One region of the Bradyrhizobium sp. CCGE-LA001 genome, then DNA from elsewhere that is predicted to be linked to it. Evidence: predicted binding sites of a transcription regulator. Region 1 holds the regulator's gene; the other holds the start of a gene.

Region 1 (14,996 bases):
CGCGCGTGAAGACGTCGAGCCGGCCGGTCGAGCTCTTGGGGTTCGCGGCCGCGACGATCTCCGGCGGCAGCGCAAGGCTCTCCAGCAGCGGCACGATGTAGACGCAGTTGGTCTCCAGCACCGCGCCGTCGGCCAGGCTGAACTCGTGCAGCTTCAATTCGTCGATGCGCTCGGCGACGGTGGCGCCGGGACCGGGCAGGAAGCTGGCGCGGACGCGATAGGCGATGTCGCCGAGGCGCAGATCGAGGCTCGCCGGCTGGATCTGGCTTTCGACGAAATCGTAGGCAGGCAGGATGAGCCCCGCCTCCGCCATCGCCGCGATCATGCGGTCGGGCAGGATACCATTGGCGTCGGCAGCGACCGTGAACGTCAACCGGGGGTCCTCATCAGGGAGCAAACACATCCCGACATACGGGAAATACTAGCCTTTTACGGCTATCCGATGGACGCCTTGACGGAAAGAGCATTGCGGAATATGAGCATCACTTATCCCGTGGTGATTTGAGCCGGCCGGCTTGCAGCCACGTTAAATAAGTCGCTAAACAGGCCGGGGACCTCTGTGATCCCGGCCCGTGGAGATATCCAGGCCGGTTTTTTTGTGACCGTTTTCGACGAGACGGTCATATCGGAGGGTCCTATGTCGAAGTCACCTGCCACCTACCGCCCCGAAACCCGCCTGGTCCATTCCGGCACCCTGCGCTCGCAATATGGCGAGACGTCGGAGGCGCTGTTCCTGACGCAAGGCTATGTCTACAACAGTGCCGAGGAGTGCGAGGCGCGGTTCAAGGGCGAGGATCCCGGCTTCATCTATTCGCGTTATTCGAATCCGACCATCTCGATGTTCGAGCGCCGCATGATCGAGCTCGAAGGCGCGGAAGCCGCGCGCTCGGCGGCAACCGGCATGGCGGCGGTGACGACCGCGATCCTGGCGCCGCTGAAGGCCGGCGATCACGTGGTGGCCTCCCGCGCGCTGTTCGGCTCGTGCCTCTATGTCATCCAAGATCTGCTACCGCGCTACGGCATCGAGACCACGCTGGTCGACGGGCTCGATCTCGACCAATGGCAGCGGGCCGTGCGGCCGAACACCAAGACGTTCTTCCTGGAGAGCCCGACCAATCCGACGCTGGACGTGCTCGACATCCCGTCCATCGCCGAGATCGCGCACAAGGGCGGTGCGCGGCTCGTCGTCGACAACGTGTTCGCAACCCCGATCTGGCAGAGCCCACTGGCGTTAGGGGCCGACGTCGTCGTCTATTCCGCGACCAAGCATATCGACGGCCAGGGCCGGTGCCTCGGCGGCATCATCCTGTCCTCGGAAGCCTTCATCGCCGAGCACATCCACAATTTCATGCGTCAGACCGGCCCGTCGATCTCGCCGTTCAATGCCTGGGTCCTGCTCAAGGGCCTGGAGACGCTGGGCGTGCGCGTGCGTGCGCAGACCGACACCGCAGCACGCATTGCCGAGGTACTGGCGAGCCATCCGAAGGTCTCGCGGCTGGTCTATCCCGGCCGCGCCGATCATCCGCAAGCAGCATTGGTGAAGAAGCAGATGCGCGGCGGCTCGACGCTGGTCGGCTTCGAGGTCAAGGGCGGCAAGCAGGCCGCCTTCCGCGTGCTCAACGAATTGAAGCTGGCGAAGATCTCGAACAATCTCGGCGACGCCAAGAGCCTCGTCACGCATCCAGCCACGACGACGCATCAGCGCCTGAAGCCGGAAGACCGCGCCGCACTCGGCATCAGCGAAGGCTTCATCCGCTTCTCTGCGGGGCTGGAGCATGCCGATGATCTGATCGAGGATCTGACCGCGGCGCTGGAGAAGGCGTGAGCGGCGAATAGTGAGTTGCGAATAGCGAGTGCAATCCCTATTCGCTACTCGCCATTCCCCATTCGCGTCTCGTCACATCGGCCGATACGCTCGCACGTCCGCCGGCACGTTCACGCCCAGCCTGATCTGGCCGACCGAGCGGATGATGTCGTCGCCGAGCAGCTGGGCGAAGCAGGCGTAGCCCCAATCGTTCATGTGCAGGCCGTCGGCGATGACGAAGCCCTCGACCGGGATCGACTGGTTCTCGTGCCAGTCGCGCATCACCTCGAAGCGCGGAAAGATGCCGACCTTGCGGAGCTCGGCAACCTTGCCAAGCAGCTTGATCATCTTGCCGGCGCTCTCGGCGCGCTGGTTAACGGCCGGCGAATATTGCGGATCGACCAGCACGATGTCGGCGCCGCCTGCGGCCTGGATTCGGGAGATGCCGTCCTCGACCAGCTTGGCGGTATCGCCGGGATCGAGGTTGCGCAGCACGGCGTTGGTGCCGACCTGCCAGATCACCATGTCCGGATGGACGTCGATCACCTGCGTCTGAAGGCGCTTCATCATCTCGGGCGCGTCCTCGCCGCCGACGCCGGCGTTGACGACGGTGATGTCGGCGGTCGGATAGTGCCGGCGCAGCTGCGCCGCGAGACGGTTCGGATAGTTGAACTCCGGCGAGCTCGCGCCGAATCCCGCGGTCGACGAGGAGCCGAACGCAACGATGACGACCGGCTGGCCGGCGACGAGCTTGCTTGCGACATGCGGCAGCGAGCCCATCGCCTTCGAGCCGCCCTTCGGCGGCAGGCAGGGCACGCGGCTGAAAATGTCGCCGGCGGATTTTGCGACCTCCTTCACCTTGTCGATGGCGCGGGCCGTGATGCCGCGCTGCTCGGGAGATGTCGCAGCGACGGTGGTTTGTGCGTGCGAGGCGGAGGCGGGATCAGCCGGCTGCGCGGGCGTCGTCTGTGCAGCGTGCGTCTGCGCGCGAGACGGCGACGCGGGCGTCAGCAACAGCAGCAGCGCCGCTGCGATCGCAGCCAGCGCTGGCGTCAGGCAAAAAGGGCGGAGAAAACTCATTAACGCTAGACCTCAATTTTGCTGCTGGGCCGGCTCCAGACGGGCTGCGTCGATCACGAACTGTGCCAACGCCCGGCCAAGGCAATCATGGACCTGTTTCGCCAGCTCAGGGCCGCGGGTTGGGTTGAACAGGTCGAACTGGCCCTGATCATTCCACTGCCGCATGATCGCGAAGCGATCGAACAGCGGGATGTCGTGCTCCTGCGCCACCACGCGCATATTATCGAGAAAAGGCTGTGTCGAGATCATGGTTTCGGTACGCGGGCTGTACTGCAAATTCATCAAGACGACGTCTGCCCCTGCCTTTTGCAATGCAGTAACCCCTTCGGTGACCGCGCCGCGAAAATCGTCGGGATCGATGGCTCGGATAGCATCCACGGTCCCGGTCTGCCAGATGACCAAAGTAGGCGTTTTTGCTTCCATCAGCTTAACGAAGGTGCCGGCCGTTTCCTCTGCCGTCTTCTTGCTCTGTACTTCTACGGAGACGTGCACCACCTCCGAGGGCGGCAGCTTGTCCTTCAGCGTCGCCTCCATGCGCGCTGGATAGGAGCTGCTCTCCGAGGATGGAATCGTGGTCGAGCGGCTGCCGATGACCAGAATTTCCAGCGGCTTGCCGCTCTTGACCGCGTCGGCGACCTTGGGAAGCTGGCTTTCGCTGGTAAGCAGATAGGACGGCAGTTCGCATGCCGGGGGCACGGCCGGAGCAGCAGGCGCAGCATCGCCGGCGCGCGCCAGGGGCGCGGCGAGGTTACCGCATAGCAGGACCAGGCTCAGGAGAACCTTCGCCTTCATCAGCCCCCTCCCGCCAGATCGGCGTTGCCGACGGCGTTCTTGGTTTTCGCACCGCTCTTGTCAGCCACACGCTTGTACCACGAAATCACCCAGGCCACCCCCCACATGATCAGGATTCCAGAGAGACTAATCAACGCATGCATGGCTGCGCCGCCGGAGACCTCGGCCAGGATGAAATGGCCGGCGAAAGCCAGGAAGACGCCGAGGCAGAAGATCTCGAGGGAATGCTGGCCGCACAGGATCAGCGGCCGCAGCCAGGGCGATTTCAGGCCCGGCCAGGTCCGCGGCAGGAAGCGCACCGTGAGCGCCGCCAGCGCCAGGAAATGCGCAAAGCGCAGCACATCGAGATCGGTCTTGTCGATCGGATACATCCATTGCTCGATCCGCTTCGGCATGAATTGGGAGAGCTGCGGCACGTACCAGGTCAACGTCACGTAGAACGCCGCAACGAGATAGGCGATCGAGATCCACATCGTCACCGGCGAGGCCAGGATACGTGACATGCGCCGCGCACCTCCGAGTGCGCACCATGCACCGAACACGAACAGCAATTGCCAGGCGAAGGGATTGAACGCCCAGAAGCCGTTCGGATAGGCCGACAAATAGAGATCGTACTCCCAGGTGACCGCGTACAGCAGCACCGAAAGCCCGAGGGTGACGTCGGGCCGCCATTTCATCGACCACAGGATCAGCGGAAGCGCCAGCATCAAGACGATGTACAGCGGCAGCACGTCCATGTTGACGGGACGGAAACGCAGCAGCAGCGCCTGCACGATGGTGACGTCCGGCTGCTTGAGGAAGTCCATGATCCCCATCTCTTCGGTGTAGAGCGGGTTCTCGAACCTGGTCGCCACATAGGAGATTTCGGCGAGGAAGATCGTGAACAGGAAGACGTGGGCGACGTAGATCTGCCAGACCCGGCGCAGGATGCGCGCCGTGGCGATGAGAACGCCGCTCTCCAGCATCGCCCGGCCGTAGACGAAAGCGGCTGTGTAGCCGGAGATGAAGATGAAGATCTCGGTGGCGTCGCTGAGGCCGTAATTGCGGATGGTGAACCAGGTGAGCAGGCTCGGCGGCAGATGGTCGATGAAGATCAGCCACAGCGCCAGCCCGCGGAACAGATCGAGCCGCAGCTCGCGCTCGCCGATGGCCGGCAGCGTGATGGCCGGCGCGGCGACGCGGGGCCTCGCCCCCGCAGGCTGGGCGGTTCCCGCGATCGTCGATCCCGTCACTTGGTCGGCAATGGTCATCGGGGACTCAAAACCCTTCCGCAAATCGCGACGTGTGAGGCAGTGTATCGATCCGGCCGATCTCTCGCAAAGCGGCCAGATCACATCGCGGTGTCCTTCCCCGCGAATTCTGGCGGGACGATGTCGCCAAGGCCGTCTCGCGGCGTTTGGTTCCCGGCCGGGGAATCGGTATGATGGCCACATGTACCGCGCCGTGACCCGCCAGATCGAAGTGACCGTCGAGCCGAACTTTGTTCCGGAGCAGTCGTCGCCTGACCGCTCGCGCTATTTCTGGTCTTACACGATCGTCATCACCAATTCCGGCGAGGAGACCGTGCAGCTGAAGACGCGGCACTGGATCATCACCGACGCGTCCGGCCGGCAGCAGGAGGTCAAGGGCGAGGGCGTGGTCGGCGAGCAGCCGATCCTGGCTCCCGGCGAGCGCTTCGAATACACCTCCGGCGTGCCGCTGACGACGGCCTCCGGCTTCATGACCGGTCGCTACCAGATGGTCAGCGAGAGCGGCGAGCGCTTCGACATCGACGTGCCGACGTTCTCGCTCGACAGCCCCGACAACAAACGGGTGTTGAACTAGGGGCGGTGTCATTCCCCGCGAAGGCGGGGAATCCAGTACGCCGCGGCCTCTCGACTCAATCGCTGCCGTCTCGGAGTACTGGATCGCCCGGTCAAGCCGGGCGATGACAGCGAGGGTGTGGCAAACAGCCTTCGCGACCGCGTCCTTGCGAGCGCAGCGAGGCCCTACGCGTCCTCCACGCCCGCCTCATCCGGCGTGAACTGGTACACCGACGAGCAGAACTCGCAGGTCACGACGACCTTGTCGTCCTTCACCATCGCGGCGCGATCGTCAGCCGAAAAGCTCTTCAGCATGGAGGCGACCGCATCGCGCGAGCAAGAGCATTGCGCTTTCAGCGACAGCGGGTTGAACACACGCACACCACGCTCGTGAAACAACCGAAACAGCAGCCGCTCGCCGGAGAGCTCGGGATCGATCAGCTCGACGTCCTCGACGGTCTCGATCAGCGAGCGCGCCTCGACCCAGGCGTCGTCTTCCGTGACGCTGTGCACCTCGGTGCCTTCGGGCGCATCGCCGGGATGCAGGTCCGCCTGCCGTGCGCGCTCCGGCGCCTTCGGCAGGAACTGCATCAGCATGCCGCCGGCGCGCCAGCGATGCTTGCCGCCGTCGCTCGAGCGCCATTCCTCGCCGACCGCAAGGCGCACGCGCGTCGGGATCTGCTCGGAGCGCAGGAAATATTCGTGGGCGGCCTCTTCCAGGCCGCCGCCGTCGAGCGCGACCAGGCCTTGATAGCGGCTCATGTCGGGGCCCTGATCGATGGTCATGGCGAGATGGCCGCGGCCGAGCAGCGCGCCGGAGTTCAAGCCAGAATCCTTGGCCTCGCCGAGACGCGCGGCATCGTAGCGCGCGTAAGCGCGCAGGCGATCCGGGGCCATGTAATCGACGACCAGGAACGACACCGGACCGTCGGTCTGGGCCTGGAGGATGAAGCGCCCCTCGAATTTCAGCGCCGAGCCGAGCAGCGTCGTCAGCACGATGGCCTCGCCGAGCAGCTTGCCGACGGGCGCGGGATAATCGTGCTTGGTCAGGATGTCGTCGAGCGCCGGGCCAAGCCGCACCAAGCGGCCGCGCACGTCGAGCGCATCGACCTCGTAAGGCAGCACGGCGTCATCGATCGGAACCGCTGATGGTGCGCGAACCGGGCCTTCGGGCCCGGCTTTCATGTCAGGAGATTGGGAAACCATGGCGCTCTATCTGGGGTCTGAGATGGGGATTGGAAGGGGGTGCGATCCGGATGCAGAATGGATCACACGAAAGCACGACAAGATCAGTGTCGTCCCGGGACTCGCAAAGCGCGAGCCCGGGACCCATAGCCACATGATTACATCACAACGCGAGATGACAACCCCGAGTCCTCGCCAAACAACTTCCTGTGGCTATGGATCCCGGATCGGCGCGCCGCTGTGCGGCGCTTGTCCGGGACGACAGTGTGTGCAAGGCGGTCGCCGGGCTTCCACCGGCGCTACTTCACCGCGTCGAAGCACCAGGCCAGAATGCCCTTCTGCGCATGCAGACGGTTTTCGGCCTCGTCGAACACGACCGATTGCGGGCCGTCGATCACTTCGTCCGTGACCTCCTCGCCGCGATGGGCCGGCAGGCAGTGCATGAACAGCGCGTCGGGCTTGGCCAGCGACATCAGCTTGCCGTTGACCTGGTACGGCTTGAGCACGTTGTGACGATGCTCGCCCTCCTTGTCGCCCATCGACACCCAGGTGTCGGTGACGACGCAGTCGGCGCCCTTCACCGCGGCTTCCGGATCGGTGCCGAGCACGATGGGCGCGTTGGTCGCCTTGATCCAGTCGCGCATCACCTTCTTGGGTGCGAGCTCCGGAGGCGTCGCAACATTGAGCTGGAATTTGAAGCGCTCGGCGGCGTGCGCCCAGGACGCCAGCACGTTGTTGTCGTCGCCGGTCCAGGCCACCGTCTTGCCCTCGATCGGGCCGCGATGCTCCTCGTAGGTCATGAGGTCGGCCATCACCTGGCAGGGATGCGAACGGCGCGTCAGGCCGTTGATGACGGGCACGGTCGCATAGGCGGCAAGCTCCAGCAGCGCCTCGTGATTGAGGATGCGGATCATGATGGCGTCGACATAGCGCGACAGCACGCGCGCGGTGTCGGCGATGGTCTCGCCGCGGCCGAGCTGCATCTCGGCGCCGGTGAGCATGATGGGCTCACCGCCGAGCTGGCGCATGGCCACGTCGAACGACACCCGCGTCCGCGTCGAAGGACGCTCGAAGATCATCGCCAGCGTCTTGCCTTGGAGCGGCCTGACCGGCTGATGCGCCTTCTGCTTCGCCTTCATGGCGGAGGATGCGGCGAGCATGCGCTTGAGCTCCGACAACGGGAGCTCGTTGATGTCGAGGAAGTGTCTCGGCGACTTGCTCATCAGCTTGCCGCCCGCTTGGTCTGACTGGACGAGATCGCAGCGCAAGCACGCTCGAGCCGCCCGACGCTGTCCTCGATCTCGGCTTCGGTGACGATCAGAGGCGGCAGGAAGCGCACGACATTGTCGCCGGCACCGACCGTGAGCAGCTTTTCGTTGCGCAAGGCGGCAACGAGATCAGCCGAAGGCACCACCGCCTTGATGCCGATCAGCAGACCTTCGCCACGGACTTCGCTGACGATATCGGGGTGGCGGTCGATCACAGAGGCGAGCTTCTGCTTGAGCAGCAGCGACATCTTCTGCACGTGATCGAAGAAGCCGGGCTTGAGCATGACGTCGAGCACGGCATTCGCAGCGGAGATCGCGAGCGGATTGCCGCCGAAAGTCGAGCCGTGTGAGCCGGGCCCCATGCCGGCGGCCGCCTCCGCAGTGGCCAGCACCGCACCGATCGGGAAGCCGCCGCCGAGCGCCTTGGCCAGCGACATCACGTCAGGCGTGACGCCGGTGCGCCGGTGCGCGAAGAGATCGCCGGTACGCCCCATGCCGGTCTGCACTTCGTCGAAAGCGAGCAGCAGACCCTTCTCGTCGCAGAGCTGGCGCAGCGCCTTGAGGAAGGCGGGCGTCGACGAACGCACGCCGCCCTCGCCCTGGATCGGCTCGATCAGGATGCCGGCGGTCTGCGGACCGATCGCCTTCTTCACGGCGTCGATGTCACCATGCGGGACCTGGTCGAAACCGTCCATCGGCGGGCCGAAACCTTCGAGATATTTTGCAGATCCGGTCGCGGCCAGCGTCGCCAGCGTGCGGCCGTGGAAGGCGCCTTCGAAGGTGATGATGCGATAGCGTTCCGGATGGCCCTTGGAGAAGTGATGGTGGCGGACCAGCTTGATCACACCCTCCAGCGCTTCGGCGCCGGAATTGCAGAAGAACACGAAGTCCGCAAAGCTCTCGTTGCACAGGCGCACGGCGAGCTTCTCGCCATCCGGGCTCTGGAACAGGTTCGACATGTGCCAGAGCTTCGTCGACTGCTCCTGCAAGGCCTTGACCAGCGCCGGATGGCAATGGCCGAGCGCGTTCACCGCAACACCCGAGGTGAAATCGAGATAGCGATCGCCATTGGTCGCGATCAGCCAGCAGCCTTCGCCGCGCTCGAAACCAAGGTCGGCCCTGGCGAAAACGGGAAGCAGATGCGGCGCGGCGCTGTTGGTCATGACCATCACTTGGATGTTGCATTTGAATGTTGAGACCTGCCTGGTATGCCTTGCGCAGCGCACCATTGACCGGTCCGGAAAACGAAACGTGCCGCCTTTTAAGGGCGGCACGCGGCACTATCTTATGCCTGGCAAGACGGGTGTCAATGCCGCCCGGAAAGCCTCGCGAAACGCTGATTCCGTAGTCTTGCGGTGCCGATTTTGCGGGGTTTTCACCACGGAACATGTGGAAGCGAGTCGGCGGACTCTTGCGCGGGAGTCACGCCATATTGTAGCGTTTGGACTGTCAGATACGACATCTCGTGCAGCGGTTCTGATCCCAAGAGTCCTCATGTACCGGCGTAAACGTTCGGGCGCTCGTTGCGCGCCCGGCGAGCCTTAAGGGATTCTGGCGGCACGGGTTTTTTCAAGGCTTAGGCATTCGCTGCGAGGCCCCAGGATGGCGGCGCGCAGCGAGGGAAAGGGTGCAATGACGGTTTTGACCTGGTCCGATGATCGCGTCGAGCAGCTGAAAAAGCTCTGGGAGGCCGGACTTTCGGCCAGCCAGATCGCGGCTGAGCTCGGCAATGTGACCCGCAATGCCGTGATCGGCAAAGTGCACAGGCTCGGCCTGTCCGGCCGCGCCAAGAGTCCGTCTTCGGCCGCGCCCCGGCCGCGCAAGGCGCGTCCGGCGCAGCACATGATGCGGGTGACCCGTCCGATCTCACGCGGCAACACCGCGCTGGCGCAGGCCTTCGAGGTCGAGGTCGAGGCAGAGCCCGTCACCTACGACAACGTGGTGCCGATGAGCCAGCGGCTGTCGCTGCTGGAATTGAACGAGGCGACCTGCCACTGGCCGGTCGGCGATCCCTCGAGCCCGGATTTCTTCTTCTGCGGCGGCAAGGCGCTCTCCGGCCTGCCCTACTGCGCCCAGCACTCGCGCGTCGCCTATCAGCCCGCAGCGGATCGTCGGCGCGCGCCGGCCAAGCCGAGCACGCGGTGAGCGGGGTTTAACTGACTGCAAGGACAGCAGCCGTCGCGCGATGACGGCTCCAATTGCTCGGTGTCACCCCCGCGAACGCGGGGATCCATAACCTCAGGGCGCAAGTGTTGCGCGAGATGGTCACACCGAGTCGTCGCCCAACCACGTCTTGTGTTTATGGGTCCCGGGTTCGCGCTGCGCGCGCCCCGGGACGACAGTTGAGATTGTAGCCACAGCTGCCAGCGAACAAACTCAAAAACCTTACGTCTGCTCCGCCTTCGCAAACCGATCGTCGAGCGCATAGCCGGCACCGCGGACCGTGCGGATCGGGTCCTGCTCGCGGCCGAGATTGAGCAGCTTGCGCAGGCGGCCGATATGGACGTCGACGGTGCGTTCGTCGATGTAGATGTCGCGGCCCCAGACGCTGTCGAGCAGTTGCTCGCGCGAGAACACGCGGCCCGGATGCTCCAGGAAGAACTCCAGAAGGCGATACTCGGTCGGGCCGAGATCGATCGGCCGGCCCGAGCGCGCGACGCGGCGCTTGTCGCGGTCGAGCTCGATGTCGCCATAGGCCAGCACAGTGGCGAGCCGCTCCGGGCTTGCCCGCCGCAGAAGGCCCTTCACCCGCGCCAGCAGCTCCGGCACCGAGAACGGCTTGACGATGTAATCGTCGGCGCCGGTCGCAAGACCCCGCACCCGCTCGCTCTCCTCGCCGCGCGCGGTGAGCATGATGATCGGCAGCTGCTTGGTCTCGGGACGGGTGCGCAGACGCCGGCACAGCTCGATGCCTGACAGCCCCGGCAGCATCCAGTCGAGCACGATCAGATCGGGGATGTGTTCCTTGAGGCGAGTGTCGGCGTCGTCGCCGCGCATCACCGTCTCCACGTCATAGCCGTCGCCTTCGAGGTTGTAGCGCAGAAGCTCGGTGAGAGCTTCTTCGTCTTCAACCACCATAATGCGTGCGCCCATGTGGTCGTCGCTCCTTAAGTCGTCAGGTATTCGGGACCGTCGTGGCGAAGGTCGTCATGTCGCCCTTCGGCCGCTTGTCGGTCATCGCCTGACCCTCGATCATGTAGAACACGGTCTCGGCGATGTTGGTGGCGTGGTCGCCGATCCGCTCGATGTTCTTGGCGCAGAACATCAGGTGGATGCAGAACGAGATGTTGCGCGGATCCTCCATCATGTAGGTGAGGAGCTCGCGGAACAGCGAGGTGCAGATGGCGTCGACCTCCTCGTCGCCCTTCCACACCGCCATCGCCGCCGGCAGGTCATGCGCGGCATAGGCGTCCAGCACCGACTTGACCTGCTGCTGCACGAGGTCGGTCATGTGCTCGAGGCCGCGAAACAGCTTCAGCGGATGGAAGTCCGCATCCAGCGCGGCGACGCGTTTGCCCATGTTCTTGGCGAGGTCGCCGATGCGCTCCAGATCGGTCGCGACGCGCATGGCGCCGACGATCTCGCGCAGGTCGACCGCCATCGGCTGGCGGCGGGCGATGGTGAGCACGGCGCGCTCCTCGATGCGCTTCTGCAGCGCGTCGAGCTCGGCGTCGATGGTGACGACGCGCTGGCCGAGTGCGACGTCGCGGCGGATCAGCGCGTCGACGGAGTCGACGATCATGCGCTCGGCGATGCCCCCCATCTCGGCGACCAGGCGGGTGAGCTCCTGGAGGTCGGTGTCGAAGGCCTTTGCGGTATGTTCAGAACCCATGTCCCGTCTCCTCAGCCGAACCGGCCGGTGATGTAATCCTGCGTGCGCCGGTCGCTCGGCGACGTGAAGATCTTGCTGGTGTCGTCGAACTCGATCAGCTCGCCGAGATACATGAAGGCGGTCTTGTCGGAGACACGGGCCGCCTGCTGCATGTTATGGGTGACGATCGCGATCGTGTAATTTTCGGACAGTTCCTGGATCAGCTCCTCGACCTTGGCGGTCGAGATCGGATCGAGCGCCGAGCAGGGCTCGTCGAACAGGATCACCTCGGGCCGCACCGCGACGGTGCGCGCGATGCAGAGACGCTGCTGCTGGCCGCCGGAGAGCGACAGGCCGGAGGCGTTGAGCTTGTCCTTGACCTCGTTCCACAACGCGCCGCCGCGCAGCGCCTTCTCGACCCGATCATCCATCTCGGATTTCGAGATCTTCTCGTAGAGGCGGATGCCGAAGGCGATGTTCTCGTAGATCGTCATCGGGAACGGCGTCGGCTTCTGGAACACCATGCCGACGCGGGCGCGCAGCAGGTTGAGGTCGAGCTTAGGATCGAGGATGTTGGTCTGATCCAGCAACAGCTGGCCGGTGGCACGCTGGCCCGGATAGAGATCGTACATCCGGTTGAAGATGCGCAGCAGGGTCGACTTGCCGCAGCCCGACGGGCCGATGAACGCCGTGACGCGGTTGGTGCCGAGCGCCAGATTGATGTTCTTCAGCGCGTGGTGCTCACCGTAATAGAAGTTCAGGTTGCGCGCGGTGACCTTGGCGGGCGCCTCGGGCAACGGCTGCGAGCCGGGGTGAACGGTCGGCGCACTGACGGAAACAGACATTTCGCTCATTTTGCAGTCCTCTCGGCGCCAAGGATGCGCGCGCCAATGTTCAGGGCAAGCACAGTCAGAGTGATGAGCAGCGCGCCGCTCCAGGCGAGTTGCTTCCAATATTCGTAGGGGCTCTGCACGAAGTTGTTGATGGTCACCGGCAGGTTGGCCATCGTCTTGTTCAGGCCGAGGCTGAAGAACTGGTTCGACAGCGCCGTGAACAGCAGCGGCGCGGTCTCGCCCGCGACGCGGGCAGTCGCCAGCAGCACGCCGGTGATGAGGCCGGAGCGCGCGGCCCGATAGGCGATGCGCTTGATCACCAGCGACCGCGGCAGACCGAGCGCGGAGGCCGCCTCGCGCAGCGGGTTCGGCACCAGCAGCAGCATGTCTTCGGTGGTGCGCACCACGACCGGGATCACGATGACGGCGAGCGCCAGCGCGCCGGCGATGGCCGAGAAGCCCCGCATCGGCACCACCACCGCGCCGTAGATGAACAGGCCGATGATGATCGAGGGCGCCGACAGGAGAATGTCGTTGATGAAGCGGATCACCGAGGTCAGCTTGTCGTTGCGGCCGTACTCGGCGAGATAGGTGCCGGCGAACAGGCCGAGCGGCGCGCCGATGCCGACGCCGATCACGGTCATGATGAGCGAGCCGACGATGGCGTTGAGCAGACCGCCCTCGTTCGATCCGGGCGGCGGCGTGTTCTCGGTGAAGACCTGGAGGTTGAGCCCGGCAAGGCCGTTGTAAAGCAGTGTTGCCAAGATCAGCGCGAGCCAGGTGACGCCGAACGCTGCGGCTGCGATGCAGAGGCCGCGAATGACGATGTCCCAGCGGCGGCGGCGTAAATAGATCGGGTTCATGGCTTCACTTCCCCGCCTTGGTTTCCAGGCGCAGCAGCATCAACCGGGCGGCCGCGAGCACGAAGAACGTCAGCACGAACAGCAAGAGGCCGAGCAGGATCAGGCCGGACTGGTGCAGGCCGTCGCTTTCGGCGAACTCGGAAGCAATCGCCGCCGAGATCGTGGTGCCCGGCGCGAAGATCGAGGAGGAGATGCGGAACGAATTGCCGATGATGAAGGTCACCGCCATGGTCTCGCCCAGCGCGCGGCCGAGCGCCAGCATGACGCCGCCGATGATGCCGACGCGGGTGTAGGGGATCACCACGCTGCGGACGACTTCCCAAGTGGTGCAGCCGACGCCGTAGGCGGCTTCCTTGAGCACCGGCGGCACCGTCTTGAACACGTCGACCGAGATCGACGTGATGAAGGGCAGCACCATGATGGCGAGAATCAGCGCCGCGTTGAACAGGCTGAGGTAGGACGGAGGCCCTGCGAAGATAGCGCCCAGCACGGGGACGCCGTCGAAGACCCTGATCATGAAGGGCTGGAACGTGTTGGCCAGGAACGGGCCGAGCACGAAGAAGCCCCACATGCCGTAGATGATCGAGGGAATGCCGGCGAGCAGCTCGACCGCCATGCCGATCGGGCGGCGCAGCCATTGCGGGCAGAGCTCGGTGAGGAAGATCGCAATGCCGAGACCGACCGGAATGGCGATCAGCATCGCGATGAAGGAGGTGACGAGCGTGCCGTAGATCGGCCCGAGCGCGCCGAGCACGGGCGGATCGGCCGACGGCGCCCAGCGCTGCGTCCACAGGAACGGCAGGCCGTATTCCTTGATCGCGGGGAAGGCTCCGACAATTAAGGACATGATGATGCCGCCGAGGATAAGCAGCACCGAGATTGCGGAAAGCCGCGTGATCCAGTAGAAGGTGACGTCGCCGAGCTTGAACGCGCTCAAAGCCTTGGCGCGATCATACGGTCCGGCGTCGTCGATTACATCGCTCTGAACGGCCATCTCTGCCACGCCGATCCCCTGTACCCGTTTATGTATACGCTTGTTTTTGGTGCGGGGCCCCGGATGCGGCGCTAGCCCATCCGGGGCTTGGTTCTTGCGGATCAGCGGCCCAGCACTTCAGGCTCCGCCGCCTCCGGGACGCGAGAGGAGAGCCTCAGCTCTTGATTTCGGCAGCCCAGGTCTTCTCGACCTGCTGGACGACGCTGTCCGGCATCGGGATGTAGTCGAGGTCCTCGGCCATCTTGCCGCCGTTCTTGAAGGCCCAGCGGAAGAACTTGATGGCCTCCTGCGAGGCAGCCTTGTCGGTGGCGGACTTGTGCATGAGGATGAAGGTCGCCGCCGTGATCGGCCAGGACTTGTCGCCGGGCTGGTCGGTCAGGATGACGTAGTAGCCGGGGGCCTTGGACCAGTCGGCGTTGGAGGCGGCCGCCTGGAAGGCTTCGACGGTCGGCTGCACCGGCTTGCCGGCCTTGTTGACGAGACCGGCGTAGGTCAGCTTGTTCTGCTTGGCATAGGCGTACTCGACATAGCCGATCGAGTTCTTGGTCTGGCTGATGTTACCCG
Region 2 (14,996 bases), 3.4 Mb from region 1:
CGTCACCGTCGTGCCCGATCACGTCATCTCTGCCTATCGCAAGCTGATGACGCGCGGCCTCTTCACTGCATCCGGAGATCAGGACACGCCATGAACATCGCATCTCCACACAAGCCGCTCGATCTCGCCTCCACGATCGCCGAAGGAGACATCCGCTGTCTGCTGATGGTGCTGGTGCACATGACCGGTGACGAGAAGTGGCTCGCGCCGCCCTACCTCCCCAAGCGCGACATTCGCCTCATTCCCGATCCCGAGGCCGGCGTGCCCAGAGACATCCAGGACGAGATCCGCGCCGCCGTCGTCGAACTCTTCACCAATGGCACGCCAAAACCCGTCATCGCCGATCCCGGCGACGAGCTGCTGCTGAAGATGATGCGCGCGTGTCTCGGCGAGAACGTCGCGCCGGAATATGCCCCCCTGATGCGCGAGGAAATGGGTTTCGTGCCGCGCCAGGCGCGATGGACCGAGCGTCCAGCAGACGACAAGCTTGCCGACCAGCATGTGCTGATCGTCGGCGCCGGCGTCTGTGCCATCGCGCTCGGCGTGGCGCTCGGCCATCTCGGAATTCCCTACACCATCGTCGAGAAGAACGCCGAGCTCGGCGGCACCTGGTGGATCAATCGCTATCCCGGCTGTGGCGTCGACACGCCGAACCATTCCTATTCCTACTCGTTCGGCTCGGGCAACGCATGGACGCGCTATTTCTGCCAGCGCGAGGAGCTGCTCGGCTATCTCCAGAAGGTCGCGGAGGAATACGGCATCCGCAAGCATTTGCGGATCAACACAGAATTGACCTCGTCGCGCTGGGACGAAGCCAAGCGGCGCTGGATCTCCACCCTCAAGACAAAGGATGGCGAGGAGATTTTCGAATCCACTGCGCTGGTCTCGGCCATCGGCCAGCTCAACGATCCCTCGCGCGCCCATTTCAAAGGCGAGGAAGACTTCAAGGGCACGATCCTGCACTCGGCACTATGGTCCGACGAGATCAATCTCGACGGCAAGCATGTCGCCGTGATCGGCACCGGCGCAACATCGATGCAGCTGGTGCCCTCGATCGCCTGCCGCGTGGCCTCCGTCACCGTCTACCAGCGCAGCGCGCAATGGGCGCGGCCGGTGAAGGGCTACGCCGATCCGATCAGCGAGGGCGCGCGCTGGCTGCTGGCGCATCTGCCGTTTTATGTGCAGTGGTATCGCTTCAACATGTTCTGGCGCTACGGCGACGGCCTCCTGCCTTTCCTCCGCAAGGATCCGGCCTGGCCGCATCCGGAGCGCGCCGTCAACAAGGGCAATGACCGGCATCGGCAGGAACTGACCGATTTCATCCTGTCCGAGCTGAAGGATCGGCCCGATCTGATCGAAAAATGCGTGCCGACCTATCCGCCCTACGGCAAGCGCATCCTGCTCGACAACAACTGGTTCAAGACGCTGACCCGACAAAATGTCGAATTGGTCACCGATGCGATCGATCATTTCGACGAGAGCGGCATCGTCACCGCCGACGGCAAGCACCGGCCCGCCGATATCATCGTGGTCGCAACCGGCTTCAAGGTCACGGAGATGGCAGCGCGCCTGAACATCCGTGGCCGCGACGACAAGGATTTGCGTGAGGCTTGGGCCAACGACAATCCAACTGCGTATCTCGGCCTCACCGTGCCGGGCTTTCCGAACTTCTTCTGCATGCTCGGGCCGAATTCAGGCCCTGCCCATGGCGGCAGCGTCATCTTCCAGTCGGAGTGCCAGAGCCGCTACATCTCGGCTTGCCTCGCCGACATGATCGAGCACGACGTCGCCGCCATCGACGTCCGTCAGGACGTGCTCGATGATTACGTCCGCAAGGTCGATGCCGAGCACGAGGCGATGATCTGGACCCACCCGGGCATGAGCACCTACTACCGCAATGCGAGCGGCCGGGTGTTTTCGGCGATGCCGTGGCGGTTCGTGGATTACTGGCGCATGACGCATGATCCGGATATGGGGCAGTACCGGCTTACGAAGGGGTAACCTCTTGCCACATCGTCATTGCGAGCGCGGCGAAGCAATCCTGAATCTTTCCGCAGTGAGACGCTGGATTGCTTCGCTGCGCTCGCAATGACGGAATTCGCGAGTTAACTTCCCGCCCGCCAAGGAGTGCCACACGTCCAAAGGGAGCCGACCGTGCCCAAGCCAATCGTGCGCGTCTACACCGACTACAAGAGCCCCTACGCATTCGTCGCGAATAAGCGTCTGTTCACGCTCGAAGAGACACACGGCGTCGAGATCGAATGGCTGCCTTACACGCTGCGTGTCGCGGAATTCATGGGGACGGTTGAGGAGCGCACACCGCATTTCTGGCGCAAAGTGCGCTACGCCTATATGGACGCGCGCCGCCATGCCAATGCGCAGGGGCTCATCATGAAAGGGCCGCGACGGATCTACGACGCCTTCTATTCCAGCGTCGGCATGCTGTTCGCACAACGGCATGGCTTCTTCCGCCCCTACCATGACACGGTATTCCGAAAATTCTGGAGCCATGAGCTGGAGATCGACGATCTCGCCGCAATCACGGATGTCATCACATCATGCGGCGGCTCGGCCAGCGAGTTCGAGGCCTACGTGCACGGCCCTGCACGCGCCGAACATGACCGCATCATCTTTGATGCCGAAGCGCTCGGCGTGTTCGGCGTGCCCACCATGGTGTTCAACGGCGAGCTGTTCTGGGGCGGCGATCGCATCGACATGCTGATCGAGCGGATCGAGAGACCTGAGACGATCGAGGCCGCGCTCGGCAGTCGTCATCGCAAGCCGGCATAAGCGCTAGGCCGCCAGCCCGCTCTCCACCGGAGCGAACTCCAGGCCCAGGCTTTCCGCCACCGCCTTGTTCGTGATCCGGCCGCGATGCACGTTGAGCCCGTTGCGCAAGTGAGGATTCTCCAGCACCGCGGCAAAGCCCTTGTTCGCCAGCATCAGGCCGAACGGCAGCGTCGCGTTGTTGAGCGCTTGGCTCGACGTCACCGGCACCGCGCCAGGCATATTGGCGACGCAATAATGCACGATGCCTTCGACCTCATAGGTCGGTTCGGTGTGCGTGGTCGGATGCGAGGTCTCGAAGCAGCCGCCCTGGTCGATGGCGACGTCGACCAGCACCGCGCCCGGCCGCATCGACTTCAACATCGCGCGCGTGACCAGCCTCGGGGCGCTCGCGCCCGGCACCAGCACAGCGCCGATCACGACGTCGGCGGCGAACACCTCCTCCTCGACCGACTCGATCGTCGAGAAGCGGGTGCGCACCCTTCCGACAAAGAGATCGTCCAGCTGGCGCAGACGTGGAATCGAGCGATCGATCACCGTGACTTCAGCGCCGAGGCCTGCGGCCATGCGCGCCGCCTGCGTTCCCACCACGCCGCCGCCGAGCACGACCAGCCGCGCCGGCTGCACGCCCGGCACTCCGCCGAGCAGCAGCCCTCGGCCGCCCGCCGATCGCCTGAGCGCGGCGCCGGCGGCCTCGATCGCAAGGCGGCCGGCGACTTCGCTCATCGGCGCGAGCAGCGGGAGGTGACCGCTCGCGTCCGTGACGGTCTCGTAGGCGATCGCGGTGCACCCGGAGGCAAGCAGGCCCTTCGCCTGCTCCGGATCCGGCGCAAGATGGAGATAAGTGAACAGGATCTGGTTTTCGCCCAGTTGAGCCCATTCGCTTTTCTGCGGCTCCTTCACCTTCACGATCATCTCGGACTTGGCGAAGACGTCCCGGGCGCTTTCGGCGATCGCGGCCCCTGCCCGCCGATAGACCTCGTCGGAGGCGCCGATGCCGCTGCCGGCGCCGGTCTCGACCATCACTTGGTGCCCGGCCGCGACATATTCACGGACCGCGCCCGGAGTGAGCCCGACGCGATATTCCTGCACCTTGATCTCTTTGGGGACACCGACGCGCATCTTCAGCTCCTCCTCAAGCATTGATTCCGCTCATCATCGTAGCGGTGCCGGTAGTTTGGTTTCGTGCAAATATCCGCTAGGCTCGAAAGGTCCGCGCCGGTTTCCGGCGCGAAAATGCCCTTTAGCGCTGGAAACAACACCTTGGCCCTCGACCGGAAAGATCTCGCCATCCTTGCGGAACTCACGACCAATGCGCGGGCGAGCCACACCGAACTCGCCCACAAGATCGGCCTGTCGAGCACGGCGATGGCGCGGCGGCAGAAGGCGTTGGAAGATGACGGCTATATTCAGGCCTATCATGCCGCGCTCGATCTGGCGCAGTTCGGCCTCACGACGACGGTGCTGGTCCGCATCGCGCTGGAGAGCCAGAGCGACGACGCGTTGAAGGCGTTCGAGGCGGAGGTGGTGAAATGCCCCTCCGTCGTGCGCTGTTTCCTGATGTCGGGGACCGACGACTACATCCTGATCGTGCTTGCCCGCGACATCCAGGATTTCGAGCGCATCCACCGCACCGAGTTGTCGCGGCTGCCACGCGTCGCCCGGGTGCAGTCCAGCTTCGCGCTGCGCGAGATCGTCAACCGCGCCGTGCCGACCGTGGTGTTCGGCGAGGCGAAACGCTGACCGCCGTGTCGCGGGCGCCATAATTCGGCAGGGAACCAAGCAGCCGGTTGTCCGTTGGACGCCTTTGGCGGGGCGGAGGCGACGTGCCTCCGCGTCAGCATGGCTGACGTCACGGCTCGGTCGCCGGCGCAGGGAGCAGGACATGAGCGATGTCGCGCACGACATTCCCGAACGCATTCCGGTTCATCTCGTCATCAATGGCGTTGACCATACGCTCGATCTCATACCCTGGACCACACTGCTGGACGCATTGCGCGATCATCTTGCGCTGACGGGCACCAAGAAAGGCTGCGATCACGGCCAATGCGGCGCCTGCACCGTGCTGGTCGACGGTCGGCGCGTCAATTCGTGCCTGACGCTCGCGGTCATGAAGGATGGCGCCGAGATCACGACCATCGAAGGCCTCGCCAAGGATGGCGCGCTTCACCCGCTGCAACAGGCCTTCATCGATCACGACGCATTCCAATGCGGCTATTGCACGCCGGGGCAGATTTGCTCCGCCGCGGGCCTGTTGGCCGAGGGCCGTGCGCGGAATGCCGACGAGATCAGAGAACTGATGAGCGGAAATCTCTGCCGCTGCGGCGCCTACCCCAACATCGTGGCGGCAATCGAGCAGGCAATGAGCCGATCATGAACAACTTCCAGTATTCCCGCGCGAGCGATATTGCCCACGCCATTCGCCTGCTCGCCGCCGATCCCGGCGCGAAGCTGATTGCCGGCGGCACCAACCTGATCGACCTCATGAAGGAGAATGTCGAACGGCCCTCCCGGCTGATCGACATTTCTCGCTTGCCGCTTCGCGAGATCGAGGAGACCGCCGACGGCGGCCTGCGCATCGGCGCCCTGGTGCCGAATTCGGACCTCGCCTACCATCCGCTGATCGAACAGCGCTATCCCCTGCTCGCCAGCGCGATCCTGGCCGGCGCCTCCGCGCAACTGCGCAACATGGCATCGGTCGGCGGCAATCTGATGCAGCGAACACGCTGCGCCTATTTCTATGACACCACGACGCCGTGCAACAAGCGAAGTCCCGGCACAGGCTGCTCAGCGCTCGACGGCCTCAACCGTAACCACGCCATCCTCGGCACCAGCAAGTCCTGCATCGCGACCAATCCATCCGACATGAGCGTCGCGCTGGCCGCGCTCGGTGCGCTCGTGCACACCGCAGGACCCACTGGTGCGCGCACCGTTGCTCTGACGGATTTCCATCGGCTTCCGGACGACAAGCCTCATCTCGATACGATTCTCGGCAGGGGTGAGATCATCACCGCAATCGAGCTGCCGCCGCACAGCTTTGCCCGGAACTACAGTTATCTGAAGATCCGCGACCGGCTGTCCTACGCTTTCGCCCTGGTCTCGGTCGCGGCCGCGCTCGAAGTGGAGGGCAACGCGATCAGCGAAGCGCGGCTTGCCCTCGGCGGCGTGGCTCACAAGCCCTGGCGAAGCCTCGAGGCCGAAGCGGCGTTGCGGGGCCAGGCGGCAACTCCGGATCATTTCGGGCGCGCTGCCGACCTGCTGCTGCAGGGAGCAACCGCTCGTTCGCACAATGGATTCAAGATCGAGCTGGCGCGCCGAGCCGTCGTGCGTACGCTGATGCAGGCCACGAGCGCAACGCCGCAATCACAAGCTCACAAGAAGATCGCATGAGGGTCCGATGAACGCCTATGTCGGAACACCAACGTCGCGCGTCGACGGCCGGGCCAAGGTCACCGGAGCCGCCAAATATGCCGGCGAATTCGCAACAGACGGCCTCCTTCATGGCTTCGTGGTCGAAGCCACCATTCCGCGCGGGCGCATCGCTCGCCTGGATACCAGCGAGGCGCTGAAGGTGAAGGGCGTAGTCGACGTGCTCACCCATGCGCATCGCCCGCCTCTCGCCGACAAGGACGAAGCCTGGAAGGACGAGGTGGCGCCGGAGAAGGGCTCGCCTTTCCGCCCGCTGTACGACGACAGGATCAAGTTCAACGGCCAGCCCATCGCACTCGTCGTCGCCGAGGATTGGGAGACCGCCAAGTTCGCCGCAACCCGCGTTCACGTCGAATATGAGCAGGAGCCGTTTGCGACCGATCTCGAATCCGAACGCGGCAAGGCCGCCAAAGTGGATCAGCCGCACAAGCCGCGTGGTGACGCGACAACAGCGCTAGCGCGGGCGGCCGTTCGCCACGAGGCGGACTACGTCATTCCCAGCGAGCATCACAATCCGATGGAGCTCTATGCGACGACGGCGGTCTGGGACGGCGGCGGTAGGCTCACGGTCTACGACAAGACGCAGGGCGTTCAGAACGTGCAGAAGTTTCTTTGCAGCGTTTTCGGCAAGAAGCCGGACGACATCCGCGTGATCTCGCCCTATGTCGGCGGCGCCTTCGGCTCCGGCTTGCGGCCGCAGCACCAGGTAGTGCTGGCAACGCTTGCCGCTCTCGCACTGAAGCGATCTGTCCGCGTCGTGCTGACGCGACGGCAGATGTACGGCCTCGGCTTTCGTCCCATGACCATCGAGCGCGTTGCGCTCGGTGCCAAGCCTGATGGCACGCTCGATGCGGTCACTCATGAAGCGATTGCCGTGACCTCCCGCTACGAGGATTTCTCGCGCAACGACACCGGCTGGGCCGAGCAGCTCTACAAGAGCCCCAACAGCCACCATTCCCACAAGCTGGTCGACCTCGACGTCGCGACCCCCTGCGACATGCGCGCGCCGGGAGCCGCAACGGGCGTCTGCGCGCTCGAATGTGCCATGGACGAACTGGCCGTCGCGCTCAGGCTCGACCCGATCGAACTGCGTCTGAGGTGCTACTCGGATCGCGACCAGACCGGAGGCCTGCCCTACACCAGCAAGCAGTTGCGCGAATGTTACGCCCGCGGCGCGGAAGCTTTCGGCTGGAGCCGCCGCAATCCCGCACTCCGCTCGATGCGCGACGGCAAGGAACTCGTCGGCTGGGGCATGGCAACGGGCGTGTGGGAGGCGCTGCAGATGCCGGTCGCCGTCCGCATCGTGCTGACGGCCAACGGCCATGCCGAGGTCTCCTGCGCCGCGTCCGATATCGGCACCGGCACTTATACCATCGTGGCGCAGGTCGCGGCCGATGCCCTCGGCCTGCCGATCGAGAACATCAGCGTCAAGCTCGCGGACTCGACCCTCCCGCAGGCACCCGTGGAAGGCGGCTCATGGATGGCCGCCTCGAGTGCGCATGCCGTGCTGGGCGCAGCCGAAGAGATTCGCCGCGAGCTCGCACGATACGCCAAGGCGATGCCTGCCTCGCCACTCGCCGGCGTCGATGCGCCCGACATCATTCTCCTCGACGGCACGGTCGCCAAGGCCGCCGACAGGAGCCGCGCCGTTTCGATCGCCGATGCGATGCGTCATGGCCAGGTCGAACGGATCGAGAAGGAGAAGCTGAACGAGTTCGCCGAGGACAAGTCGCACGCGCGCAACACGCATTCTGCCGTCTTCGCCGAGGTCAAGGTGGATGAAGAGCTCGGCGTCATCCGCGTCACGCGAGTTGTGAGCGCGATCGCGGCCGGGCGCATCCTGAACACCAAGACCGGCCGCAGTCAGATCATGGGCGGCGTGGTCTGGGGGATCGGGATGGCGCTGCACGAGGAGACGTTGATGGACCACCGCTTCGGCCGCATCATGAACGCGAATATCGCCGAATACCACATTCCCGTGAACGCCGACGTCCACGACATCGACGTGATTTTCGTCGACGAGCCCGACGACCACATCAACAGGTTGGGCGTCAAGGGTCTCGGCGAAATCGGCATCGTTGGCGTGCCCGCGGCGATTGCGAACGCGGTCTATCATGCCACCGGCAAGCGTATCCGGCGTTTCCCGATCACGCTGGACAAGCTGCTCGATTGAGGCCACCAGCCTTCGAACTTCTAGCAACGCTCGGCTCCTGTCATCCAACTGTCATCGAATGTGCAGAGAGCTGGTATCTCCGCCACATTCGGGATCCGACATGGACTACTTCAAGCGCTTCAACTTCCTGTTCGCCGCACCTGTGTTCGACGCCGACGATCTCGAAGGCGTCCGCTTCAACCAGATCATCGAGGAGATCCAGCGCTCCGGCTTCGAGGTGGTCCGGGCCCGCAAGCTGGAGGATGCCGAGATGGCGGTGCAGACTGATGCCGCGATCGGCTGCATGGTGGTGGATTGGGGCAAGAAGGGCCTGGAAGGCAAGACCTCGGCGCTGATCAATCTGATGCGGCGTCGTGGACTCGATTTCCCGATCATCCTGTTGATCCGCCGCAAAAGGTTCGAGGATCTGCCGGTCGAGGTGCTCGATTTCATCGACGGTTACGTCTTCCTGTCCGAGGAGACCCCGACCTTCATCGCCAAGAACCTGATCAGCCGGCTGAAGCAATATGCCGAAACTCTGAAGACGCCGTTCTTCGGCGCGCTGGTCGATTATGCAGAGGAAGGCAATCAGCTCTGGACCTGCCCGGGGCACAATGGCGGCGTGTTCTACAACCGCAGCCCGATCGGCCGGGTCTTCGTCGAGCATCTCGGCGAGTCCGTGTTCCGCGACGACCTCGACAATTCCGTGCTCGATCTTGGCGACCTCCTCACCCACGAAGGCCCCGCGCTGAGGGCGCAGAAAGAGGCCGCGCAAATCTTCAGTGCGGAAAAGACCTATTTCGTGCTCAACGGCACCTCGACCTCGAACAAGGTCGCGCTCGGCGCGCTCGTCACCGACGGCGACCTCGTGCTGTTCGACCGCAACAACCACAAGGCCGCCCATCATGGCGCGCTGATGATCAATGGCGGCGTGCCAATCTACGTGCCGACCATCCGCAACGCATGGGGTCTGATCGGTCCGATGCGCTGGGACTTGCTCGACGAGAAGACTTTGCGCGAGGCGATCCGCAATCATCCGCTTGTCACGGACAAGAACGCCTGGCGCAAGGAACGGCCGTTCCGCGTCGCGGTCGTCGAGCAATGCACCTATGACGGCACGATCCACAGCGCCGAGATGATCCTCAAGCGCGTCGGCCATCTCTGCGAGTACATACTGTTCGACGAAGCCTGGGCCGGCTTCATGAAATTCCATCCGCTCTATGCAGGCCGCTTCGCCATGAGTCTGGCCAATCTTCCCCCGGAGGCACCCGGCATCATCGCGACCCAGTCGACGCACAAGCAGCTCGCGAGCTTCTCGCAGGCCTCCCAGATCCACATCAAGGACCGTCACATCCGCGGCCAGAAGCGGCGCGTCGAGCATCGCCGCTTCAACGAGAGCTTCATGCAGCACGCTTCCACGTCGCCGTTCTATCCACTCTTCGCGTCATTGGATGTCGGGGCGCAGATGATGAAGGGCCGCTCTGGCGAGGTGCTGTGGGACGACACGATCCGGCTCGGCATCGAGTTGCGCAAGAAGATGCGGGCGATGCGCCGGGAGTTCGAAGAGAAGGAGCAAAATCCGGAGCGGCGCTGGTTTTTCGAGCCATTCGTGCCGGATCGCGTCGCCATTCCCGACGTCGGCCGCCCCGGGGCCGCTCACAACGTCGCCTGGGAGACCCTCTCCACCGACGAGCTCGCCACCAATCCCGCGCTGTGGCAGCTCTCCCCCGACGACACTTGGCATGGCTTCCCCGGCCTCACTGAGGGCTTTGCCATGACCGACCCGAACAAGCTGACCCTGCTCACGCCCGGCTTCGACCGCACCACCGGCGCCTATGCCGAGCATGGCATCCCCGCGCCGGTCGTCGCGCAATACTTACGCGAAAACCGCATCGTTCCCGAGAAGAACGATCTCAACTCCATGCTCTTCCTGCTCACGCCAGGCGTCGAGGCGAGCAAGGCCGGCACACTGATCTCGGGTCTTGTCGCGTTCAAGAAGCTGCACGACGACAATGCGCTGCTGGCCGACGTCATCCCTGAGTTCTACCTGCGGCGGCAGGCGCGCTACGCCGGCGCGCGGCTGCGCGACCTCTGCGGCGAAATGCACCGCTTCTTCCGTGCCGCCGACGTCAGCGCGCTACAGGCCCGGCAGTTCATGCCCGAGCACATGCCTGAAATCGCGATGTCGCCGCGCGATGCCGCGCGCTATCTGTTCCGCAACGACGTCGACTATCTGCCGATCGAGGCGATCGCGGGCCGCATCGCCACCACGCCGTTCGTGGTCTATCCGCCCGGCATCGCCACCATCGTGCCCGGCGAGCGGCTGACGGAACGAGCCAAGCCCATGATCGATTACCTCAAGATGTTCGAGACCTGCTTCAACACGTTTCCGGGCTTCGATGTGGAAATCCAGGGCGTCTACAAGGAGATCGATGCGAACGGCCGCATCGGGCTCTATACTTACGTCGTTGCTGAGTAGGTGCCGATGAACGAAGCAGCCGCGCGCGCGAGTGACGAACGGGTTTTGGTGCGGCCCTCACGCGAGGGCGACGTCGAGGCGATGCTGGCGATCTACCGCCATCACGTCCGCAATGGCGTGCCGCGCGACGTCGAGGGAACCGGCGCACCCGAGCCGGATGATCTGCGCGACCGGCGCAAGAACCTGAAGCAGACCCGCCTACCGCATCTGGTCGCGACCTTTCGCGGCGAGGTCGTGGGCTATGCCTATGCGGTGCAATTCCGCAAGCGGCCGGCCTACCGCTACACGGCGAAACACTCGATCTATGTTCATCACGAGCATCTCGGCCGCGGAGTCGGGCGGCTTTTGCTCCAGGACCTGATCGATGCCTGCGCGGCGGCCGGCTTTCGCCAGATGATCGGCTATATCGATGCCGACAACGCGCCCTCGCTGGCGCTGCACGAGAAGTTCGGCTTCGCGCGCGCCGGGCTGCTCTGCGGTGTCGCCTATCGCCACGGCCGCTGGTCCGATACCGTGATGGTGCAACGGTCGCTCGGCGCGGGGACGACGGCGCCCCCGCCTGTCACGGCGCCCGCCCGATAACGCCTTACGATGGAAAGTCAGCTGGTCTGACCTGGATGCGGTCGGCATGCAGCGACCAGTGATGCAAGGCTTGATCCTTGCAAAACTTCGCCTTGGCCCGCTCTTTGGCTTCGTCCTCATCGCAGGCGTCGATTTCGAGCGTGCCCTGGCACACCTCGATGTGCCGGCCGTACTGGCCGAGCACGTCCTTCATGAACCTGACGACATAAGTAGACATGGGACCTCCCTGCTGCCCCGGCGGCACTCTAATCCCATTTAGGCCGGATGCGGGAGGGAGTTTTTGACGCGGATCAAGGTCGGCGCAGCTTTCCGGCGGTTATTCCGGACGCTTGGCGCGAGCTCCTACCCCGGCGTCACGCCGAACGCCTGCTTGAAGCGTTCTGCATAGTGCGGCCAGACTTCGGGATTGATGATGCGCGGCGGACGCTTGCCGTCGAGCGTCTCCAGCACCTGCTCGGCGGCGATGCGGCCCATGTTCTGGCGCGCCTCGATCGTCACCCCCGCTGTATGCGGGCTCGCCAGCACGTTGTCGAACTGGAGCAGCGGATGCTCCGGCGGCGGCGGTTCCTTGGACCAGACGTCGAGGCCGGCGCCCGCAATGCGCTTGTCGCGCAAGGCCTGCAGCAGCGCGTCCTCGTCGTGGATGAAGCCGCGCGCCGTGGTGATGAAATAGGCGTGCGGCTGCATCAGCGCGAATTCGCGCACGCTGATCATGTTGCGGCTGCCCTTGTTGAGCGGACAGGAGATCGAGACGAAATCGGAGCGGCGCAGAAGCTCGTCGAGCTCGACCTTCTCCCCGCCCCGCTCGGCCATGACCTCGGCCGAAAGATACGGGTCATAGGCCAGCACCTTCATGCCGAGCAGGCCCTTGCACAAAGCGGCGATGCGGCGGCCGACATTGCCGAGCCCGATGATGCCGACGGTCTTGTGCTCGACCTCGTTGCCGACGAGTTCGTTGCGGTTGACATCGCGTTCACGGCGCAGCCGGCGGTCCGACTGGATGATGCGCTTGGACAGCGTCAACATCATCGCGAGCGCATGCTCGGCGACCGAATGGGCGTTGCCGCCGGACTGGTTGACGACCACGACGCCCGCCTCCGTGCAGGCCTCGACGTCGACGGGATCGAAGCCCGCGCCGTTGCTAGAGACGAGCAGCAAATTCGGCGTGCGCTTCAGGAAGGCGGCATCGACATGGAAATGCGGGGCGAGTTCATCGCGGGCGGCGCCGACCTGGTAAACATGGGCTGCACTCAGGATCGGCGCATAGAAATCTTCGGGGCTTTCGTTCTCGATGCGATCGAGCCGGACATCGGGCCGCGCCTTGAGGATGTCGATGTAGATCGGATTGGCCAGATATTTGACGTAGAACACGCGCTTGTTGTTGACCGACATCAGGACCCTTCCGGCTCGCTTGCGAGGGAGATCGGCAAGGTCGGCGTTGCGCTCGCCTCTGCTTCCTCCCGCTTTTATCGTTACCGCCTTTATGACATGGCGGCGCCGGCCACGGCAGGCCGTCCAGCGCAGATCACGGTGCCGGCCAGGACATGTTGACAATCCCACTGCCTGCGTCAAGTTCGGCGGACTGCCGCGGCGGCCAGATACCAAGAAGCATGCGCGGCTCAAGGGAGAACGCAATGGCGATTGCGGAGCAGAAGACCTCGCCCCCGGCTGCACAGGGGGCCGGCGAAAGCAGCTGGCATAGCATCATCCTGCAAACCCTGAAGCGGAACGAGATCAGCCTCATCCCCTACGTTCCTGATCGCGTGCTGACGCCGCTGATCAAGAACCTTCACGCCGATCCCTTCTTCACCACCTTTGCCACCGCCCGCGAGGAGGAAGCGGTCGGCATCGTTTCGGGAGCCTGGATGGGCGGCCGGCGCGGCGCGGTGCTGATGCAGACGTCAGGCTTTGCGACGCTCGCCAACGTGCTGGCCTCGCTCGCGGTGCCCTACCAGATTCCGCTGATCATGTTCGTCTCCGAGCGCGGCACGCTCGGCGAGTTCAACTACGGCCAGTCGCTGGTCTGCCGCACCATGCGCCCGGTGCTGGATTCGCTGGCGCTGGAGCATCACACCATCACCCGGCTCGACGAGCTCGAATTCATCGCCGACCGCTCGATCAAGCAAGCCGTCACCACGCAGGCGCCGGTGGCCCTGATCCTCAACCCGCTGCTCACGGGCGGCAAGGTGTTCGACAAGTGAGTTTGGCCATGGATCATCGCAACACCAAGGTGATGAACCGCTTCGACGTCACCTCGCGCCTGATCGCGAAGCTCGGAAACAAGGAAGCCGTGATCGGCGGCATCGGCAACACCAATTTCGATCTCTGGGCCGCCGGCCACCGCCCGCAGAATTTCTACATGCTGGGCAGCATGGGGCTCGCTTTCCCGATCGCGCTCGGCGTGGCGCTGGCGCAGCCCGACCGCCACGTCTTCGCGCTCGAAGGCGACGGCTCGCTCCTGATGCAGCTTGGTGCGCTCTCGACGATCGCGGCCCTGAAGCCGAAGAACCTCACGATGATCGTGATGGACAACGGCATCTACCAGATTACCGGAGCGCAGCGGACGCCGGCAGCTGGTGTCGCCGACATCGTCGCCATCGCTCTCGGCTCCGGTCTCGCCAACAGCGCCTGGGCTGCGGACGAGGAGGATTTCGAGCGGCTGATCGAGGCTGCGATGGGTGCCTCCGAGCCCCATCTAATCGCCGTAAGGATCGACGACAAGCCTGGCATCGGCACCACCCGCCGCGATCCCGTGCAGATCCGGGAACGTTTCATGCACGGCCTCGGCGTGCGCGAGCCACTTTAACGTTTCGTCATTAACTAAACGTCGATCTGGTGGCTGGAGGGTACCGGCCCGTTACAAATCTGTGCTATGCGGGCCGGATGTCAATTTTGGTTCGTTCCATTGCCTGGCTGCTCGCGGCCGCCGTCACTTTCGCAACCCTCGGCCCACCGGGCCTGCGGCCCCATTCAGACCTCGGTCAGGACGGCGAACACGCGCTCGCCTTCATTCTGGTCGGACTGGCCTTCGGCCTCGCCTATCCGCGGCGGCGCCTGCGGATTGCTGCGGCCTCGGTTGTCCTGATCGGCGTGCTGGAACTGATGCAATTTTGGGCACCCGGCCGCCATGCGCGACTTGCGGACTTTCTGGTCGACGCGCTCACCGCCTGCTTCGGCTTTGCCATCGCAGCCGCTGCCGACTGGGCCATGACCCGGCTTCGCAACAGCGCGGCCCTGACGAGCGAAGGCCCCGCGGAGTAACTCGCCGCAGGGCCCACCTTCTCAGCGCTTAACCAAGTGCAGATCAGTCGATGATCTTGACCACGCGGCGCGTGCGCGGCTCGACGATCACGCGGCGGTCGTTCACGACCGCATACCGATACTCGGTGTAGTTCGGCACCGGGCGCAGCACCACGGTCGGAGGCAGGGGCTCGCCGACCACGACGCGCTCCTCCACGACAACCGACTCGCTGCGCGGGATTCCGCCGAGAATCGCGTTCGGAATTTCGAGACCAGCGCCAACGGCTGCACCGACGGTACCGCCAACCATCGCGCCGACCGGGCCGC

Evidence for each region. The regulator PhoB, encoded in region 1, activates phosphate uptake and scavenging genes when phosphate is short. The targets are predictions, from matches to a motif close to TGTCATNNANCTGTCAT.
Region 2: the regulator PhoB is predicted to act here: its motif matches at 8,428-8,444, upstream of BCCGELA001_RS14350 (Orn/Lys/Arg decarboxylase N-terminal domain-containing protein).

What each region holds. Positions count from the first base shown of each region.
Region 1 covers NZ_CP013949.1:7,541,847-7,556,842, forward strand. The annotation lists gene BCCGELA001_RS34280 (2'-deoxycytidine 5'-triphosphate deaminase) at 1-403, opposite strand, end outside; SAM riboswitch at 484-563, shown strand; gene BCCGELA001_RS34285 (O-succinylhomoserine sulfhydrylase) at 638-1,825, shown strand; gene BCCGELA001_RS34290 (SGNH/GDSL hydrolase family protein) at 1,898-2,884, opposite strand; gene BCCGELA001_RS34295 (SGNH/GDSL hydrolase family protein) at 2,897-3,676, opposite strand; gene BCCGELA001_RS34300 (OpgC domain-containing protein) at 3,676-4,926, opposite strand; gene apaG (Co2+/Mg2+ efflux protein ApaG) at 5,108-5,500, shown strand; gene BCCGELA001_RS34310 (Hsp33 family molecular chaperone) at 5,665-6,684, opposite strand; gene argF (ornithine carbamoyltransferase) at 6,963-7,886, opposite strand; gene BCCGELA001_RS34320 (aspartate aminotransferase family protein) at 7,886-9,094, opposite strand; gene BCCGELA001_RS34325 (GcrA family cell cycle regulator) at 9,564-10,076, shown strand; gene phoB (phosphate regulon transcriptional regulator PhoB) at 10,317-11,024, opposite strand; gene phoU (phosphate signaling complex protein PhoU) at 11,047-11,763, opposite strand; gene pstB (phosphate ABC transporter ATP-binding protein PstB) at 11,775-12,596, opposite strand; gene pstA (phosphate ABC transporter permease PstA) at 12,593-13,438, opposite strand; gene pstC (phosphate ABC transporter permease subunit PstC) at 13,443-14,432, opposite strand; gene pstS (phosphate ABC transporter substrate-binding protein PstS) at 14,587-14,996, opposite strand, start outside.
Region 2 covers NZ_CP013949.1:3,086,947-3,101,942, reverse strand. The annotation lists gene BCCGELA001_RS14390 (TetR/AcrR family transcriptional regulator) at 1-94, shown strand, start outside; gene BCCGELA001_RS14385 (flavin-containing monooxygenase) at 91-2,001, shown strand; gene BCCGELA001_RS14380 (2-hydroxychromene-2-carboxylate isomerase) at 2,155-2,790, shown strand; gene ald (alanine dehydrogenase) at 2,794-3,909, opposite strand; gene BCCGELA001_RS14370 (Lrp/AsnC family transcriptional regulator) at 4,051-4,530, shown strand; gene BCCGELA001_RS14365 ((2Fe-2S)-binding protein) at 4,673-5,164, shown strand; gene BCCGELA001_RS14360 (FAD binding domain-containing protein) at 5,161-6,177, shown strand; gene BCCGELA001_RS14355 (xanthine dehydrogenase family protein molybdopterin-binding subunit) at 6,185-8,389, shown strand; gene BCCGELA001_RS14350 (Orn/Lys/Arg decarboxylase N-terminal domain-containing protein) at 8,490-10,847, shown strand; gene BCCGELA001_RS14345 (GNAT family N-acetyltransferase) at 10,854-11,429, shown strand; gene BCCGELA001_RS38140 (hypothetical protein) at 11,434-11,646, opposite strand; gene BCCGELA001_RS14335 (hydroxyacid dehydrogenase) at 11,772-12,821, opposite strand; gene BCCGELA001_RS14330 (thiamine pyrophosphate-binding protein) at 13,064-13,630, shown strand; gene BCCGELA001_RS14325 (thiamine pyrophosphate-dependent enzyme) at 13,639-14,235, shown strand; gene BCCGELA001_RS14320 (antibiotic resistance protein VanZ) at 14,313-14,690, shown strand; gene BCCGELA001_RS14315 (DUF1236 domain-containing protein) at 14,734-14,996, opposite strand, start outside.